2 regions of the Arcobacter acticola genome follow, and region 1 is predicted to be linked to the other one. Evidence: riboswitches for the same ligand, from Rfam matches in the RefSeq annotation. Region 1 holds a riboswitch; the other holds the start of a gene.

Region 1 (8,501 bases):
AAATAAAAATTATCTTTATGTAACTTTTAGAGATATCACAAAGCAAAAAGAATTAGAACAAAAAATCATATCTGAAAGAGATTTTATTTCAACTATTATTGATAATGCAAACTCTGTTATTGCAGTAATTGATAATGAAGGCAGAATGATTAGGGTTAATAAATATGCCCAAGAGTTTACAGGATATACTCAAGAGCAGATAGCTAGTGAGCCATATTTTTGGTCAAGATTTTTGCCTGAAAGTCAAAAAGAAAAAGTATTGGATCTTGTAGAAGAAGCAAAAAAAGGTCATATTATAAAATCTTTTAAAAATATTTGGGTTTCAAAAGATAAAGAAGAAAGAGTTTTTGAGTGGTCAAATACCTTAGTTCTAAAAGAAGATGGAAGTATGAATTATTTTGCAACAATAGGAATTGATGTAACCCAAAAGGAGAATATTCAAAAGCTTATTTTAAATAAAAAAGAGGAATTTGAAGCTATTTTTAAATATGCACAAGATGGTATTGTAATAAGTGATTTAGAAGGAAACTTATTAAAATTTAATGATTCCTTTAAAAATCTTTTAGGTTATAAGGGAAAAGAGTTATTGAGTAAAAACTTTTATGAATTCACAGTATCTAAAAATCGAGAAAAAATTATAAAAATAATACAAGATGCAATAGTCGTAGGACATGTTGAAAATTTTGAAAAAGATTTTATAACAAAGAATAATAAAACAATTACAGTGCATATTTCTATTTCACTTCTTCCTAATAAGCAAACATTACTTTTTATAATCAAAGACACATCATCTATTAAACTTTTAGAAAAACAATCTAAATTAGCTTCAATGGGTGAGATGATAGGAAATATTGCCCATCAATGGAGACAACCTTTAAGTGTAATAACAACAAGCGCAAGTGGTTTAAACTTGGAAGCTGAATTAGATATGGAAATTTCTAAGGAGCAAATAAAAGAGTATTCTAATCTTGTAATTCAACAGGCTAACTATCTCTCTAGCACAATCGATAACTTTAGAGATTTTTTTAAAGATGATAAAGATCATAAAATTATCAAAATCGATAAAGTGTTTAATTATACTTTAGCTTTAATGGATGCAACAATTAAGAATAACAATATAAGATTAATTAAAAAGATTGAAGATAATCTTTTAATAGATGGTAGTATAAATGAATTAAGTGAAGCTTTTATTAATATACTCAACTTTCGCACATAAAACCAAGTTCTTTTTTAGTGTAAGCACTTAACACAGCGATAATGTTGAGTAAATCTTTATTATCCTTGACAACATTTTGAATTTCACTAATTTTTGTCAATATTTGAATAAACAGTTGCATTGAAATTGCCAGTGTTTCAAGTTCACACTCTAAATCTCTAAAAAGTTCTCCTAGTGTTTGTGGCTCATGCTTTATGCGATTGATATAGCTTACAATATTGTAGGTAAACATTGAAAGAGTTATTTTCGCAATAAGTGCTTCATAGATTCGATTCTCTTCTTTTCCTAAACCAAAAAGGTTTCGTAAATCTTTATAACCTTGTTCAATATTCCATCTCTTTTTGTAAGTAGCTATTATCTCTTTACCTGCGATAGTTATATCAGTTGAGATAAAAACTAACAAGTCTTTGCCTGTGTGCAAAAATACGAGTTTAATCTTACCTAAAACTGCATGCTCTATAATTGCATCAAAGTATTTGTAAGATATTTTGCCATGCTGTCCGCCGCTTTTATGACGAGAGTTTTTTAAACTCTCATAGATTGCATTCATTGTTTTATGTTTGCCTTTAAAGTTCCAAATGAGTTTATTATTTGGAAGTCTTGAAATTACAGGCATACCGAGCTCATTAGCTTTTTCTATAAAGTTTGGTTTAGCGTACCAACTGTCAACCAATAGATAATCTGCTTCAACTCCGTTATTCAAGGCTCTTTCAAGCATCTCTATAGCAAGTGTGTTTTTACTTTTTATTATCTCACTTTTTCTTTGATATGAATTACTTCTATGATGGAGTTTACTTGTAAATTCTGATATCTCTTTTCTTTTACTATCATTCATCTTTATAGAAAAATCAACTTGAAAAGTTGAGTGTGAGTCTGCATAATTTAAAGATACAATGTTTAATGCATTGATACTTTTATGCTCTTTATTACTCCAAACATATTTACAACTTCCTTCAATGAATTTCCCTCTTTTGGGTTCTACTGTATCGTCAATAATAAGCAAGCGGTGTTCACCATTTTTATGTAATAGTTTTATTCTTTGCAAAAGTGCAGCAGCACTTAGTATCAAAAACTTTCGCCAGTTATAACGACTCTCTTTAATGAATCTGTAATAGGCGTCTTTACCAAATGCATTCTCACTGTTTTTTATAAAAGCTGATTGTCTTTTATTCATAATTAGCATATAAACAAAATGTAAGATAATTTGAAAAGGAGGATAACCAACTTCTCTTTTTACAAAGTTACTTTGTTTAAGTATTTTTGTAATTTTTATTTCTGATAATACTTCAAGAATTGGGTTTTTTAATATGCTTCTCATAGCAGTTTGAATATAATTGTCAAGTCCCATAAAAACACCTTTGTATAGTTGATTGTCGTTATGAAATTATACTAAAAAGTGCCTATTTATGGGCTTTATTATTCAACTCTGGTTCATTTATTTACTGGAATCTATGTGCGAAAGTTGAGTAATATACTTAATAATTCAAAAGATATTTTAAAAGAGAGCGTTTCAAATGAAGAGGATAGACTTATTTTTATTGATGCTTATAAAAAGAGTACTTCTCAAGTAGTCATAACTTTTAAAGATTCAGGTGGTGGGATTCCTGATGATATTATAAATAGAGTTTTTGAACCATATTTTACTTCTAAACATCAATCAAGAGGAACAGGATTAGGTTTAGCAATGGCAGATAAAATTATTAGAGAAAGACATGATGGAACAATCAGCGTTTCAAATGAAGAATTTGAATATGAAGGTAAAACATATAAGGGTGCTTGTTTTATGGTTGTGTTAAATTGCGATACTCTATGAGTATCAAAACTATAAAAATGAATAGACATATTTTATTACTATTATTACTTATAAACTTTTGTTTTGCTAATGAAAACAATCCTTTGTATGTATCTTCAAAATCTCTGCCAAATTATAATCAACAAAATTTTTCAGAATATGTAAATGAAAATAAACAATGGCTAAAAGATAATCGTGTTTTTCTAAGCAAAAATCAAAATCTAGAACTTAGTTTAAATACACCTTTTGAAAGAAAACCTATCAATCAAAATGTATCAAAAGGAATTTTACTTGTTCATGGACTTGGAGATTCTCCAGGTTATTTTGAGGATTTAACGCAAGAGTTAGTTTCTCATGGATTTTTAGTTAGAACAGTATTATTAACAGGTCATGGCAGTAAACCTGCTGATTTAATAAATGTAGAATTTGAAGAGTGGGAAAACCTTGTTTCTCATCATATAAAATTATTAGAAAAAGAAGTAGATGAACTATGGCTTGGAGGATTTTCAACAGGAGCTAATCTTGTAACTTCATATGCTTTAGAAAATGAAAAAGATATATCAGGATTATTGCTTTTTTCACCTGGATTTGCATCAAATCAAGATACTTTATTGCCTTTATCTGGAATTGGAACTTATTTTAAAACTTGGTTGTTTCAAAATGATAATAGTCAAAATATTTTACGATATGAATCATTATCAATGAATGCTTCAAACCTATATTATAAATCCCTACAAAGAGTACAAGAAGAATTAGAAAATAAGAGCTTTTCAAAACCTGTATTTGTAACAATTAGTGAAGATGATAGTGTAATAAAGGCAGAAGAAATAGTATCAATTTTTTCAAATAATTTTAAAAACCCAAATAGTCAACTTCTTTGGTTTGGTAAAAAAAATAGCTCAAATGACAACAGAATCACTTCTTTATCATCTTATCTTCCAGAAGAACATATTGGTAATTTTTCCCATCTATCAGTATTATTTAAAAAAAATCATTTCTTTTATGGAAGAAATGGCTCATATAAAATGTTCAAAAATGGTCAAGATAAGATCTATAATGAAAAAGAAGATGAACTTTGGTATTCAGCTTGGGGATTAAAAGAAGAAGGAAAATATTTTGCAAGACTTACATGGAATCCATATTTTGACAAAACAATAAAACTTATGAGTGATGTTATAAATTCTAAATAAAAAATAGTAGAGAAAGTTAATTCTCTACTTTCTTTACTTTAATATCTCTTGAGCATACTCATCTAAACTTGGTAATGTTTCGACAAGTTTATTTTGTTTCATAAATAAAGCCATTTGTTCATAAACTTTTTTATCAAAAGTAGCAGGATTTGCTGCTAAATATGGCAAAGTATCAGCCCATGCAAGACGATTTAGTTCATTATCTAACTCTTTTGGTTTATAGTTTATAAAAGCTTCCCAAGATTCTTTAGGATTTTCTTTTAAGTAGTTTGTTGCTTCTTGTAAAGATTTTACAAAGTTTTTAAATTTAACTTGAGATACATTATCTTTATTTGCAACAACTATTAGTTCATCATATTTAGGAACTCCATAATCTTCAGGTAAAAATACTTTTCCTTCTTCTTTCTCTAATTTTAATTGATTTAATTCAAAGTTTCTAAAAGCTCCAATTACTGCATCAACTTGTTTGCTCATCAAAGATGGAGATAATGAAAAGTTTACATTTACAAGTTCAACATCTTTTTCAGATAAATTTGCAGATTTTAGCATAGCATCTAATAAAACTGTTTCAAATCCACTTACAGAATATCCTACTTTTTTACCTTTTAAATCTTCTATTTTATTTATACCAGAATTTTTTAATACGATTAAACTATTAAGTGGAGAGTTTACAAGTGTTGCAATTCTTACTAATGGTAAACCTTCTGCCACTTGCATTTGAAGTTGTGGTTGATAATCAACAGCTAAATCTGCTTTTTTTGCAGCTACTAGTTTTGGAGGCATTGTAGGATCCGCTGGTTCCATAATCTCTACTTCAAGATTGTTCTTTTCAAAGAAACCTTTTTGTTGAGCTATTATGATAGCTGCATGATCTGGATTTACGAACCAGTCTAAAAGTAAGCTTACTTTCTCTTTATCTGCAAAAGCAGTTGAGCTTAAAAGTAGTAAACTTAATGTTATTTTTGATATTGTTTTTTTCATTATTTTCCTTTTTTATTTTATTTTTTACGATAGGTCTAAACCCATTTGCCAAAAAGATATTTCCATACGAGTGGCTGTTGTGAAAATATCTTGTATTTTTCCCATTTGTTTTTTTGATAAGTCTTTGCATAGTCCTTCAAAAAACTCAGTTGCATCATTTGCTGCTTCTTGATACTCTTTTGAAGAGTACATATCTATCCAAGATTGATATGGATTATTTGCTACGCTTAAGTTGTTAAGAGTGATATAATCAGCTACTTTTGCATAACCAAGAAAGCAGGGGATTACAGCTGCATAAAGTTGGGTTAAATCTCCACTTAGCCCACAATCAAGCACATATCTAGTGTATGCAACACATGCAGGTGATTCTTTTTGTTCATGGATTGATTTTTCATCTATCCCAAACTCTTTGCAATAATTTATATGTAGTTGAATTTCATCTAAGATAGAATTTAAAGCTTGTCTTGAAAACTCCATTTGCTCAAAATTATCACTTTTGTACATAGCAAGTGCAAATGCCCTTGAATAATGAAATAGATAAATATAATCTTGCATTAAATAGTGTTGAAAGTTTTTAAGTTCCAGTGTTCCATTAGCTAATTTTTGTACAAATTCATGTTTAATATAATTATCCCAATGAGGCTTTGAATTTTTGATAAGATCTTGTGTAATAGTCATTGCTCTCCTTTTAACTTATAATATAAGAAGAGAGTTTATCTTGAAATAAAGATAGACAAAATTTGAAGTATATAAATACATTTGCAAAAACAAATCCCTACGCTAGCATTACCTAGATCAGGTTCAAAGGTCGAAGTTCAAAACTTCCTCTCAGCCTATATATAAGCTCCCTATGTACTAAAAAATAAATCTTATCTGAAAAAAGAATTTAAGTCAATTTAATGTAAATGTGAAGCCCAAGGAATAAACTTTTTTGTTAAATAATCAGTTAAAAAATAAATACTTAAAGTCATTACAATTAGTATAAAAAGTGCAGAAAACATCAAATCAATTTGCATTCTTGCATTTGCATGTAACATAAGATAACCAAGTCCTTTTGAAGATCCAACCCATTCCCCAATAACTGCTCCAATGGGTGCTATACAAACTGCAATTTTAAGTCCAGAAGCCAAAGAAGGTAAACTTGCTCTAAAGCGTACTTTTAATAAAGTCTGTAAAGCAGATAGCTTATATGTATGTGCAAGTTGAAGCCACTGTTTTGGTGTGTTTTTAAGGCCATCATAACAAGCAGTGGTAATTGGAAAATATATAATAATCACTGTCATAACTATTTTTGAAGCCATACCATAACCAAACCATAAAACCAAAAGAGGCGCTATTGCAAATACAGGAATTGCTTGTGAAATTACAAGTAATGGAAGTAAATATTTCTCAATTTTTTTAAAATAAAGCAGAGTAAAAGCAGAACCCAAACCAAAAATACAACCAAGAATTATTCCTATTATTATCTCTAAAAGTGTAGTTTGTGTATGTTCCCAAAGTAAGCTATGTTGATTGATTAGTTGGAAAAATACATCTTTTGGTTTTGGCATTATATAGTGAGGTAAATCAAAAATCACAATAATGCTTTGCCACAAAATAAATAAAAATACTATAGGAAGTAATATTATTAAAACTTTTTTCATATTTGACTTTCTTTGTTTTGTTCTTGAAGTTTTGATATTAACTCTTCTTGCAAATTCCATAATTTTTCATTTGATAGTTGATGAGGTAAAGCTCCTTGTAAAGAGGCAACTTCTTCAAAAACAACAGGTTGGTTTTTTAAAATATAAATATGATTTGCTAGTTTTATAGCTTCTTGTGGATCATGGGTCACAAGTACTACCGTTTTATCTTTTAATAAATGACAAGTCAAATCTTGTAGTTGCATTTTTGTAATTGCATCTAAGGCTGAAAAAGGTTCATCCATCAAAATAAGATTTGCATCTTGCATAAGAGTTCTAGCTAGTGCAACTCTTTGTTTTTGTCCACCTGAAAGCTCATAGGTTTTTTTATTTAGGTGGTCAGACATATTTACTTGGCTTAAAAGCTCTTCTGCTTTTTGTAAAGTTTGATTTGTCTTAGTTCCTTTTAGATGATGATATAGTTGAACATTATCCAAAATACTAAGCCAAGGGAAAAGTGAGTTTTCTTGACTAAGCCAAGCGATGTTTGTACCTTCTTTTAATATTATTTTTCCATCTGTGATATTCTCAATCTCAAGATCAGCTATACATCTAAGCAGGGTTGATTTTCCAACTCCTGAACTTCCAAGTAGGGCGGTACTTTTATTTTCCAATATATTAAAGTTTAGGTTCTTAAATAGTTTTTTACCTTTGAAATCAAGGCTTAAGTTTTGTATTTGAGCTATAAAATTGTTCTTCATGTGCGCTATAATATAATAAAAGAACTAAAAATAAAGGAATTAGTTAACAAATTTTTTGATTGTATATTTCAAAAACTGTTATATGATCTTTTATACTTTGTAAAAAAATACTTTAAAAAAATAAAAGAAACGATTTATTAATATAATTGATTAATTCTTCAATAAAAAAGTTATACTTTCAAAAAAGTCAATAGGAGAGTAAATATGTTTAGTGCGCCAAGTGGTATGGAATTAGCAGTGATTTTTATAGTAATACTTTTGCTTTTTGGTAAAAAGATTCCTGAACTTGCAAAGGGATTGGGAAGCGGTATTAAAAATTTTAAAAATGCATTAAAAGAGGGTGTTGAAGAAGAAGAGATTGCAAAGGCTGAGAATATTCAAAATCCTATTAATAATGAAATTAAAATATTAAATGAAAAAATTAATTAGTTATTTAATTAAAAATTAAAATACCGTAATAATTACCGTAAAAAGGTTTTGCTAAGTATACTTTTAGAGTTCAATATCAATAAAAAAAATGTTAATATTTCAGAATAAATTGTATTAATCTTAGTTAACTTTTTTTTAAACTTGAAAATATTTATTTGTAAATTCACTATTAAATTAGCTATAATATAAACCATAGAATATAGGAGTTAATAAAATGGTAAGTTATACACAAAATGAATTATTATCAATTACAGACTTTACAAAATCAATAAGTAAAATTCTTGGAAATTTAAAAGAACATAGTTTAGAAAAAGTCGGTATTCTAAAAAACAATAAGCTTGAAGCTGTTGTTATTTCAACACAGGAATATGAGAGATTAAAAGAGATTGAAGAGCTAATGAATAATATTGAACATAAAGAAATATATGAAATAGTTCAAAGCAGAATTAATACTTCAAAGTCTGATTATGTTTCTTTAAATGATATGGCTAAAAAATTCAACATAGATAC
Region 2 (8,501 bases), 970 kb from region 1:
AAGAGCTTTGGATAATCTGCTTTAAAAACTTATTTGATAATGCTTTAAAATATGCAAATGACAAAAAAATAAGTATTGAATTAAAAGATGATAAATTTTTATTTATTAATAAAGGTGAACCTTTGCCTGTTGACTTATCATCTGAGTTGAAAAATTGGAAAATTGATAAAAACAAAAGACATAAAAGTTCAACAGGTTATGGTTTTGGTCTGTTTATTATTAAAAATATTGTAAATCTCAACGGTTATACTTTAGAATATGAGTATAAAAATGAAAATGTAATTTTAGGAATAAAAAATGTATTATGTAATTAAAGTGTTAATTTCAGCTGTTTTAATAGTAGCTATCTCTGAACTTTCAAAAAGAAGTTCACTTCTTGGAGCAATCTTAGCTTCTATTCCATTGGTTTCAGTTATGGCTTTTATTTGGATATATATTGATACAAAAAATGTAGAAACTATCTCAAAACTTTCATATTCTATTTTTTGGTTAGTTATTCCATCTTTAGTATTATTTATAACTTTACCAATTTTTTTAAAGTATGTTAATTTTTATTTTGCATTAATCTTTTCAATTGCATTAACAGCAATTTCATACTACATAATGATTTTATTACTTGAAAAATTTAATATTTCAATTTAAAGAATAAAACTACTTAGATTGCAGGAATCCACCCATAAAGAGATAGATAAAGACACACCTAAACCTAATCTGTCAACCTTAGATAGTGCACAAAAAATGATGGATAAATGTTCTAAAAATGAATTATAAAAATATTTATCTACAAGTTCCACAACCTGTACCTTTTGCAACTTTCTTTAAGTTTCAAACTAAATTATTGAACTACTATATAATGCTCTTACCTCTCGTTTTAGGTGTAAGTCTTTTCCAAATTTATTTGAGAGTGCTTAAAAAAAATTTATTAATCAAATTGATGCCAAAAAGGAGTTCCAACAATAGGAGTAGATGGATTAGCAAATTCACGTTCTTGCATAATTCCTGCTTCATAAGCCAATCTTCCTGCTTCAACTGCTAATCTAAAAGCATTTGCCATTTTTATAGGATCTTGAGATAAAGCTATTGCTGAATTTAAAAGTATTCCATCATAACCTAATTCCATTGCTTGGCTTGCATGAGAAGGTTTTCCTATTCCTGCATCTATTATAAGTTGTAGTTTTGGAAAATAATTTCGTATTGCTTTTAAATTATCTGGATTCATTAATCCTTTTCCTGAACCAATCATCGAACCCCAAGGCATTAAAATTTTACATCCAACATCTACTAATCGTTTAGATACTACTAAATCATCTGTAGTGTATGGAAATACTTCAAAGCCTTCTTTGATTAAAACTTCAGCTGCTTTTACTGTTTCAAAAGGATCTGGTTGAAGATTATATTGATCTCCAATTACTTCTAGTTTTATCCAATTTGTACCAAATGCTTCTCTTGCAATTCTTGCAGTTGTAATTGCTTCTTTTGCACTGTGAGAACCTGCTGTATTTGGTAATATATTAAGACCTAAATCTTTTATAATATTCCATGATTGTTTATTGTCATTGTTTTCTCCTGCTGTTGCACGTCTCAAAGACACTGTTACAATTTGAGATTTTGATATAGTAATGGCATCTTCCATACAAGAAGGACTTGGATAAAGAGCAGAGCCAATTAACAATCTACTTGATAGTGTTTTTCCTGCTATTTCCCATGATTCATTTGTCTCTTTCTTATTTACATCATTCATTTATATATTCCTTCCTTTAATGCTTTTTCTACAATGGCAGGTGCTAATAAATAGCCATGTCTATAAAGACCGTTTATTCTAGTTAATTTATTTGTATTTTCAATTCGAGGCAAGTTATCTTTAAAGGCAGGTCGACAGTTTGTTTTACTATTAACTACACGAGCTTCACCAAAACTAGGATGAACAGTAAACACAGCAGATAAAAGTTCCATACTAGAACGAACTGAAATATCACTTGTATCTTCACTTTCTATTTCTGTAGCACCAAGGATATAACGTTTAGAGTTTTGTCTTGGAACAATATATATTTTATATCTTGGATGAAGTAATCTTGTTGGTCTTGTAATATTAATTTCATCTGATTCTAACCATAATACTTCACCTCTTACACCTCGTAAATCAGAAAAATGCTCTTTTGCTCCTAACCCACGTGAATCAAAAACCCAGTCAAACTCTTGAATTTCTTTATTTATATAAATATTACCCTCTTCTATCTTGTCTACTTTTGTAAAATCTTTCCATGTTACATTTGGATGATTTTGTAAATAATCAGAACAAGCAGTTATAAAACGTTGTGAATCTACTTGCCCTTCATTTTTAATATAAAATGATTTATTATATTGAGTTAATTCAGGTTCGAGTTCTTCTAATTGCTCTTTATTTATAGATTCTATTTCTTTGGCTTCTTTTACTTTGTTCTTTAATGTTGTAATAAAATGTTCAAGTTCTTTTGAATCTTGAGGATGGGCAGTTATAATTGTTCCTGCTAATTGAAATCCATCATAAACTCCAACTTCTTTTAATAAATCGGGCCATAAAGATACAGAGCGAACACCTAAATCAAATATTATTGATTCAGCTGTTTCAAGTTCAGCAAAGGGTGCTAACATACCTGCTGCTGTATAACCAGCTGATGTAAGTCCATCTTTACTATCTTTATCAAATAGTGTTAAAGTATGTCCATCTTTTAGTAGGTTAAGAGCCAAAACTCTACCTACTAAACCAGTACCAACTATTGCTATATTCATTTTCTTATTTTTTACTTGATTATTCTTTTGCTTCAACATAAATTTCGGATCCCATTTCTTCAAATTTTAAAGACATTTCATCCATGCCTTTTTTTCTTGCTGTCTCAACATCTGTTCCTAATGCATCTGCATATGTTCTTACTTCCGCCGAAATTTTCATAGAACAAAATTTAGGTCCACACATAGAACAAAAATGTGCTACTTTTGCAGATTCAGCAGGTAGTTCTACATCATGGAACTCTCTTGCTCTATATGGATCTAGACCAATATTAAATTGATCAACCCATCTAAATTCAAATCGTGCTAAACTCATTGCATCATCTCTTGCTCGTGCTCCTGGATGACCTTTTGCAATATCTGCTGCGTGTGCTGCAATTTTATATGTAATTAAACCTTCTTTAACATCATCTCTATTTGGTAATCCAAGATGTTCTTTTGGTGTTACATAACATAACATTGCACAACCATACCAAGCAATCATAGCTGCACCAATACCTGATGTAAAATGATCATAACCAGGAGCTATATCAGTAGTTAGGGGTCCTAGTGTGTAAAAAGGTGCTTCATCACACCATTCTAGTTGCTTTTCCATATTTTCTTTTATAAGATGCATCGGTACATGACCAGGACCTTCGATAAGAGTTTGAACATCATGCTTCCATGCAATTTTTGTTAATCTTCCTAATTCTTTTAGCTCTGCAAATTGAGCTTCATCATTAGCATCCGCACCTGATCCTGGACGTAAACCATCTCCTAATGAAAATGTTACATCATATGTTTTCATAATTTCACAAATATCTTCAAAATGTGTATTTAAAAAGTTTTCTTTATGATGATGAATCATCCATTTAGCCATAATAGCTCCACCACGACTTACAATACCTGTAACTCTTTTTGCAGTCATTGGTACATGATGTAAAAGAAGTCCTGCATGAATAGTGAAATAATCTACACCTTGTTCAGCTTGTTCTATTAACGTATCTCTAAATACTTCCCATGTTAAGTCTTCAGCTACGCCTTTTACTTTTTCTAAGGCTTGATAAATAGGAACTGTTCCAATAGGAACAGGAGAGTTTCTTAAAATCCAATCTCTTGTAGTATGAATATTCTTACCCGTAGATAAATCCATAACAGTATCTGCTCCCCATCTTGTTGACCATACCATTTTTTCTACTTCTTCAGCAATTGAAGATGAAGTTGCTGAGTTACCAATATTAGCATTTACTTTTACTAAAAAATTACGTCCTATAATCATAGGTTCAACTTCTGGATGATTTATATTACATGGAATTACAGCTCTTCCTCTTGCAACTTCTTCTCTTACAAATTCTGCTGTTATTACTTTTGGTAGATTTGCACCAAAACTTTCACCTCTTAATCTATTTTCTCGCTCTTCATCTTGTAAATATTCTTTACTCATAGCTAAATCTTGATTTTCACGAAGTGCAATAAATTCCATTTCAGCTGTTATGATTCCTTGTCTTGCATACCACAGTTGCGTAACATTTTTTGTTTTGCCATTTTCATCTTTTTTTGCTCTTAAAGGAGTTCTTACTAATCCTTTTGTTCCTGCTGTTACAAAGTCAAGTTGTTCCTCTGTTTTGTATCCATTATCACTAGGTTCCATAATTCGACCATCATATTGCTCAACGTCATTTCTTTTAGCAATCCATTCTTTTCTGATAGTTGGAATACCTTTACCTACATCAATGTCAATACTTGTATCTGTATAAGGACCAGATGTATCATATACTCTTAGTTTAGTTTCATTTGCCAAAAGTATTTCTCTTACGGGAACTTTAATATCTGTGTGTATTTTCCCCTCTATATACACCTTAGTTGATGCGGGGAAAGGTTCTCTTGTTAGTAACTCATTTGATGTTGTTATTGTTTCTTGTTGTTTGTTTGTCATTTTAATCTCTTTCATAAATAAAATACGAAAAGAGAGAAGTGTAGTTAAAATATGTAGATATATCATTTTAAAAGCTTTTCGCAATAAAAAAATATATTAGACTTTATAGTCTATAAAATAAGTACAGTCTCTTCCTTACGCTGGAATTACCCAGTTCAAGTTCAACGGGACAAGCAAAACTGCTATCTCAGCTTCTATCTTTAAAAAAGATAAAGCGCCCCGAGAGGTTGATTATCGATTCTACTTGAAGTTTTATTTATGAAAGCTTAAATCAATTTAGTGGAATGGTAATCTAAATTCATACTTAGAATTTAAAAGTATCTAAGTTAAAATAACAAGTTCAACAATCTGTACCTTTTGGAGTATGTTCACCAATTCAACTCTTTTTGGAACAAGCTTTCTATTTGTAAGAATTGCTCCAAAAGTAAGAGGTTATAAAACATCAAGAGATAGGTGTAACTTAGAATATAAACATACAGGTCTATAAATTCCATAATAGAAAAACCTTAATACTTAATAGTTATTAATATATAAAGAAACAAAGTACTTTGGTATTAAATTCATAAACTATTTTATTTTATTTAAACAAATAAATTTTAATTCATATTTACCTGTTCTATAATTCAGTTTTTTTTCTGTTGCATATTTGTATCCGCCTCTTTCACACTCTTCTTTAGTCAATTGTCTTGAGTCTTGAATACATCCTGTAAAAAGTAAAATAAAAAGCGATGATAAAACTAAAGTTTTCATAACATACTCCTTTTTCTTAAGTTAAATAAACTATATCAAGGAAAAGTACTACAAAAGTATCATTTAAGCAGTATTAATCCAAGGTAGTATGTATTTTGTATCCAAAACTATAGATATTTTCAATATTTAAAGAAGGTACTTTTTTTCTAAGTCGTGAGATTATATTTTTAAGATTTGTAATATCTGGATTTTTATCAAAATCATCAGCCCACATCAATGATATTATTTCTTCATTATTATTTGTTTTTTCTGGGTATTTTAGAAGTAAAGAGATTAAAATCAACTCTTTTTTTGTTAGTTTAACAGCTTGATTATTATCTATTAATTCTTGAGTTTTTTTATTCCAAAACAGAGTATCAGATAGTTTTATTAAAGCACTTATCTTTTCTTCATTTTTTTCAAAATAGATATCTTTGTTTATTTTAAAAATTACATCTAAAAAGTTATTATAATCCAAGGGTTTTAAAATAAATTGTCTAATACCAAGATTAATCAACTGCATTAAATATGCACTTTCATTATGAGCTGATAAAACTAGAACTTTTTGATTAGAGTTTTCTTTATAAATAGCCTTTATTAATTCAATACCATCCATATTTGGCATTTGTATATCACTTAAAACTAAATCAAAATAGACACTATTTTTTTTATAAAAATCTAAATACTTCTCAAGTCCATCTTTTCCATCAACTGCCACATAAACAATAGAAAAAATTTCTTCAAGTAACTCTTTTATTTCAGTTCTTATACTTAAATCATCTTCAACAAAAAGTATGGAAATATCTTTTGAATATTTTTCTAAAAGTGCATAATCTAGCATTTAACAGCCTTATTTAAACATAAAAATTAATATAATCTATTATAATGTATAAAACATAAATTTAATTGGAAATAGTTTAATATGAGTGATAATAATAAGTTTTTTACAGATATTCATGAAATAACCGATAATACAATTGAAGGTATTTTGATTATAGAAGATGGTTTTATTAAACATGTAAATAGATCATTAATAGATATTTTATGTTATGAAGATGAAAAAGAGCTTATAGGCAATCTTGCAATTGGAATATTAATACCAACATCAAAAGAAAAATTCATAGAGTATAACAGCAAAATATTTCAAGAAATATCACTTTTAAATAAAAATGCAGATGTAATACCTGCAATTATAAAAATTAAAGATATAAATATAAATAATGTTTCTTATAAAATGGTTTCAATATTAGATTTAACAGAAATCAAAAAAAATGAAAAAATAGTTTTAGAGCAATCAAAGCTTGCAGCTATGGGTGAAATGGTTTCAATAATAGCGCACCAATGGAGACAGCCATTATCTGCAGTTGGTTCTATTATAACAACATTAAAACTAAAATATAATCTAAAAAGAATTGATTTAAATACCTATGATGAAAAATTAACTCAGATAAATAACTACGTGCAATATATGTCAAATACAATTGATCATTTTAGAGATTTTTTAATAAAAGATTCAAAAAAAGATTTAGTAAAAATAGAAGAAGTTGTAAATAATAGCTACTCTTTAATCAAAAATAGTTTTGATATTCTTGGAATAAAAGTAAATATCAACTCTAAAGAATCCCTAAACAAAATCTACTTACATAAAAATGACCTTACACAAGTTATTTTAAATATCTTAAATAATGCAAAAGATGCTTTGGTTTTAAACAATATTTCAAATCCACAAATCACAATAAATTTTTCACAAAAAGAATCTTCTTTTCAAATTATTGAAATAGAAGACAACGCAGGTGGAATAAACTTGAATATTATTGATAAGATATTTAATCCATATTTTTCAACAAAAGAGAAAAAAAATGGTACTGGTTTGGGTTTATACATTTGTAAGATGATTGTTGAGAAATATTTAAATGGAGAGATTAGCGTTAAAAACAAAAAAAATGGAACTTCTTTTATTATTAAATTATTTATTTGAAATTATGATACTTTTCTGATACACTTTTATAATATAATCGCTCAATTTAGTGCGGAGAAAATATGAAAACATTCGATAGAGAAAAAACAATACTAACAATTATTAGATTTGGTGCAGTTATACCTACTCTAATATTTCCATTTCTAATTACTTATACAATAATAACTCAACTTTCGCACATAAAACCAAGTTGCTTTTTGGTATGAATGCGTAAAACATTGATAATAAGCTCTAAATCTTTATTTCTCTTGACAATTTCTGTAGTTTGGAGCAAGTTTTCTAATATTTTTAGGAATAGTTCCATTGAAATAGCAAGGGTTTCAAGCTGACACTCTAAGTCTTTGAATAAGTTTCCTAAAGTTTGTGGTTCATTATTGATACGATTGATATAGCTTGTTAAATTGTATGCAAGGAATGATAGAGTGATTCTAGCTATTAGGGCTTCATAAATGCGGTTTTCCTCTTTACCGAATTGAAAGTATTCCCTTAGGTCTTTATATCCTTGCTCAATATTCCACCGTTTTTTGTATGTATTTATAATCTCTAAATCTGATAAATGTATATTGGTTGAAAATATTGGTATTAGATTTTCTTTGGTTCTTATAAATACAATCTTTACTCTTCCAAGTGTTTTATGTGTAGTGATAGTTGAAACATAGGAGTATTTGATGGAGTTATAGTTACCAAGTTTTGAAGTTTTATTTTGTTTTTCATGATTATATAGAGCTTCAAGTGTTTTATATTTCCCACTAAACTGCCAGATTCTATTGCTTTTTGCAACCCTTGCAATCGTATCCAAACCATTATCTCTAACCTCTTTGATAAAATTTGGTTTTGCATACCAGCTATCGACAAGTAGATAGTCTGCATATATTCCTGAACTTAAAGCTCGTTTTAGCATATTTATTGCTTGGATATTTTTACCGTTTCTCCCTTCAATTCTTCGTTTATAGGCATTGCTTCTATGGTGATATTTATTATCAATAGAATCTATAATTTGATTTTTATTATAGTTCATGGAAAAATCTAGCATCATATCGGTATGAGTATCACTATAGTTTAGTGATACAATATTTAAACCCTTAACTACTCTTTTATCTTTATTGCTCCATA

What was found. A riboswitch is a leader RNA that binds a small molecule or an ion and turns the genes downstream of it on or off. The one in region 1 is predicted to bind thiamine pyrophosphate.
Region 2: another riboswitch for thiamine pyrophosphate. It lies ahead of thiC (phosphomethylpyrimidine synthase ThiC); the one in region 1 lies ahead of tenA (thiaminase II).

Annotation. Positions count from the first base shown of each region.
Region 1 is NZ_CP042652.1:2,211,533-2,220,033, reverse strand. Features, by position in the region: gene AACT_RS11370 (PAS domain-containing protein) at 1-1,216, shown strand, start outside; gene AACT_RS11365 (IS4 family transposase) at 1,200-2,564, opposite strand; gene AACT_RS11360 (sensor histidine kinase) at 2,679-3,029, shown strand; gene AACT_RS11355 (alpha/beta hydrolase) at 3,047-4,198, shown strand; gene AACT_RS11350 (ABC transporter substrate-binding protein) at 4,232-5,179, opposite strand; gene tenA (thiaminase II) at 5,204-5,857, opposite strand; TPP riboswitch at 5,935-6,040, opposite strand; gene AACT_RS11340 (ABC transporter permease) at 6,076-6,882, opposite strand; gene AACT_RS11335 (ABC transporter ATP-binding protein) at 6,819-7,562, opposite strand; gene AACT_RS11330 (twin-arginine translocase TatA/TatE family subunit) at 7,767-7,991, shown strand; gene AACT_RS11325 (hypothetical protein) at 8,206-8,501, shown strand, end outside.
Region 2 is NZ_CP042652.1:1,238,503-1,247,003, reverse strand. Features, by position in the region: gene AACT_RS06390 (ATP-binding protein) at 1-314, shown strand, start outside; gene AACT_RS06385 (DUF3147 family protein) at 298-642, shown strand; gene AACT_RS06380 (thiazole synthase) at 923-1,741, opposite strand; gene AACT_RS06375 (FAD-dependent oxidoreductase) at 1,738-2,769, opposite strand; gene thiC (phosphomethylpyrimidine synthase ThiC) at 2,789-4,681, opposite strand; TPP riboswitch at 4,797-4,913, opposite strand; gene AACT_RS06365 (hypothetical protein) at 5,249-5,431, opposite strand; gene AACT_RS06360 (response regulator transcription factor) at 5,505-6,251, opposite strand; gene AACT_RS06355 (sensor histidine kinase) at 6,333-7,388, shown strand; gene AACT_RS06350 (IS4 family transposase) at 7,555-8,501, opposite strand, start outside.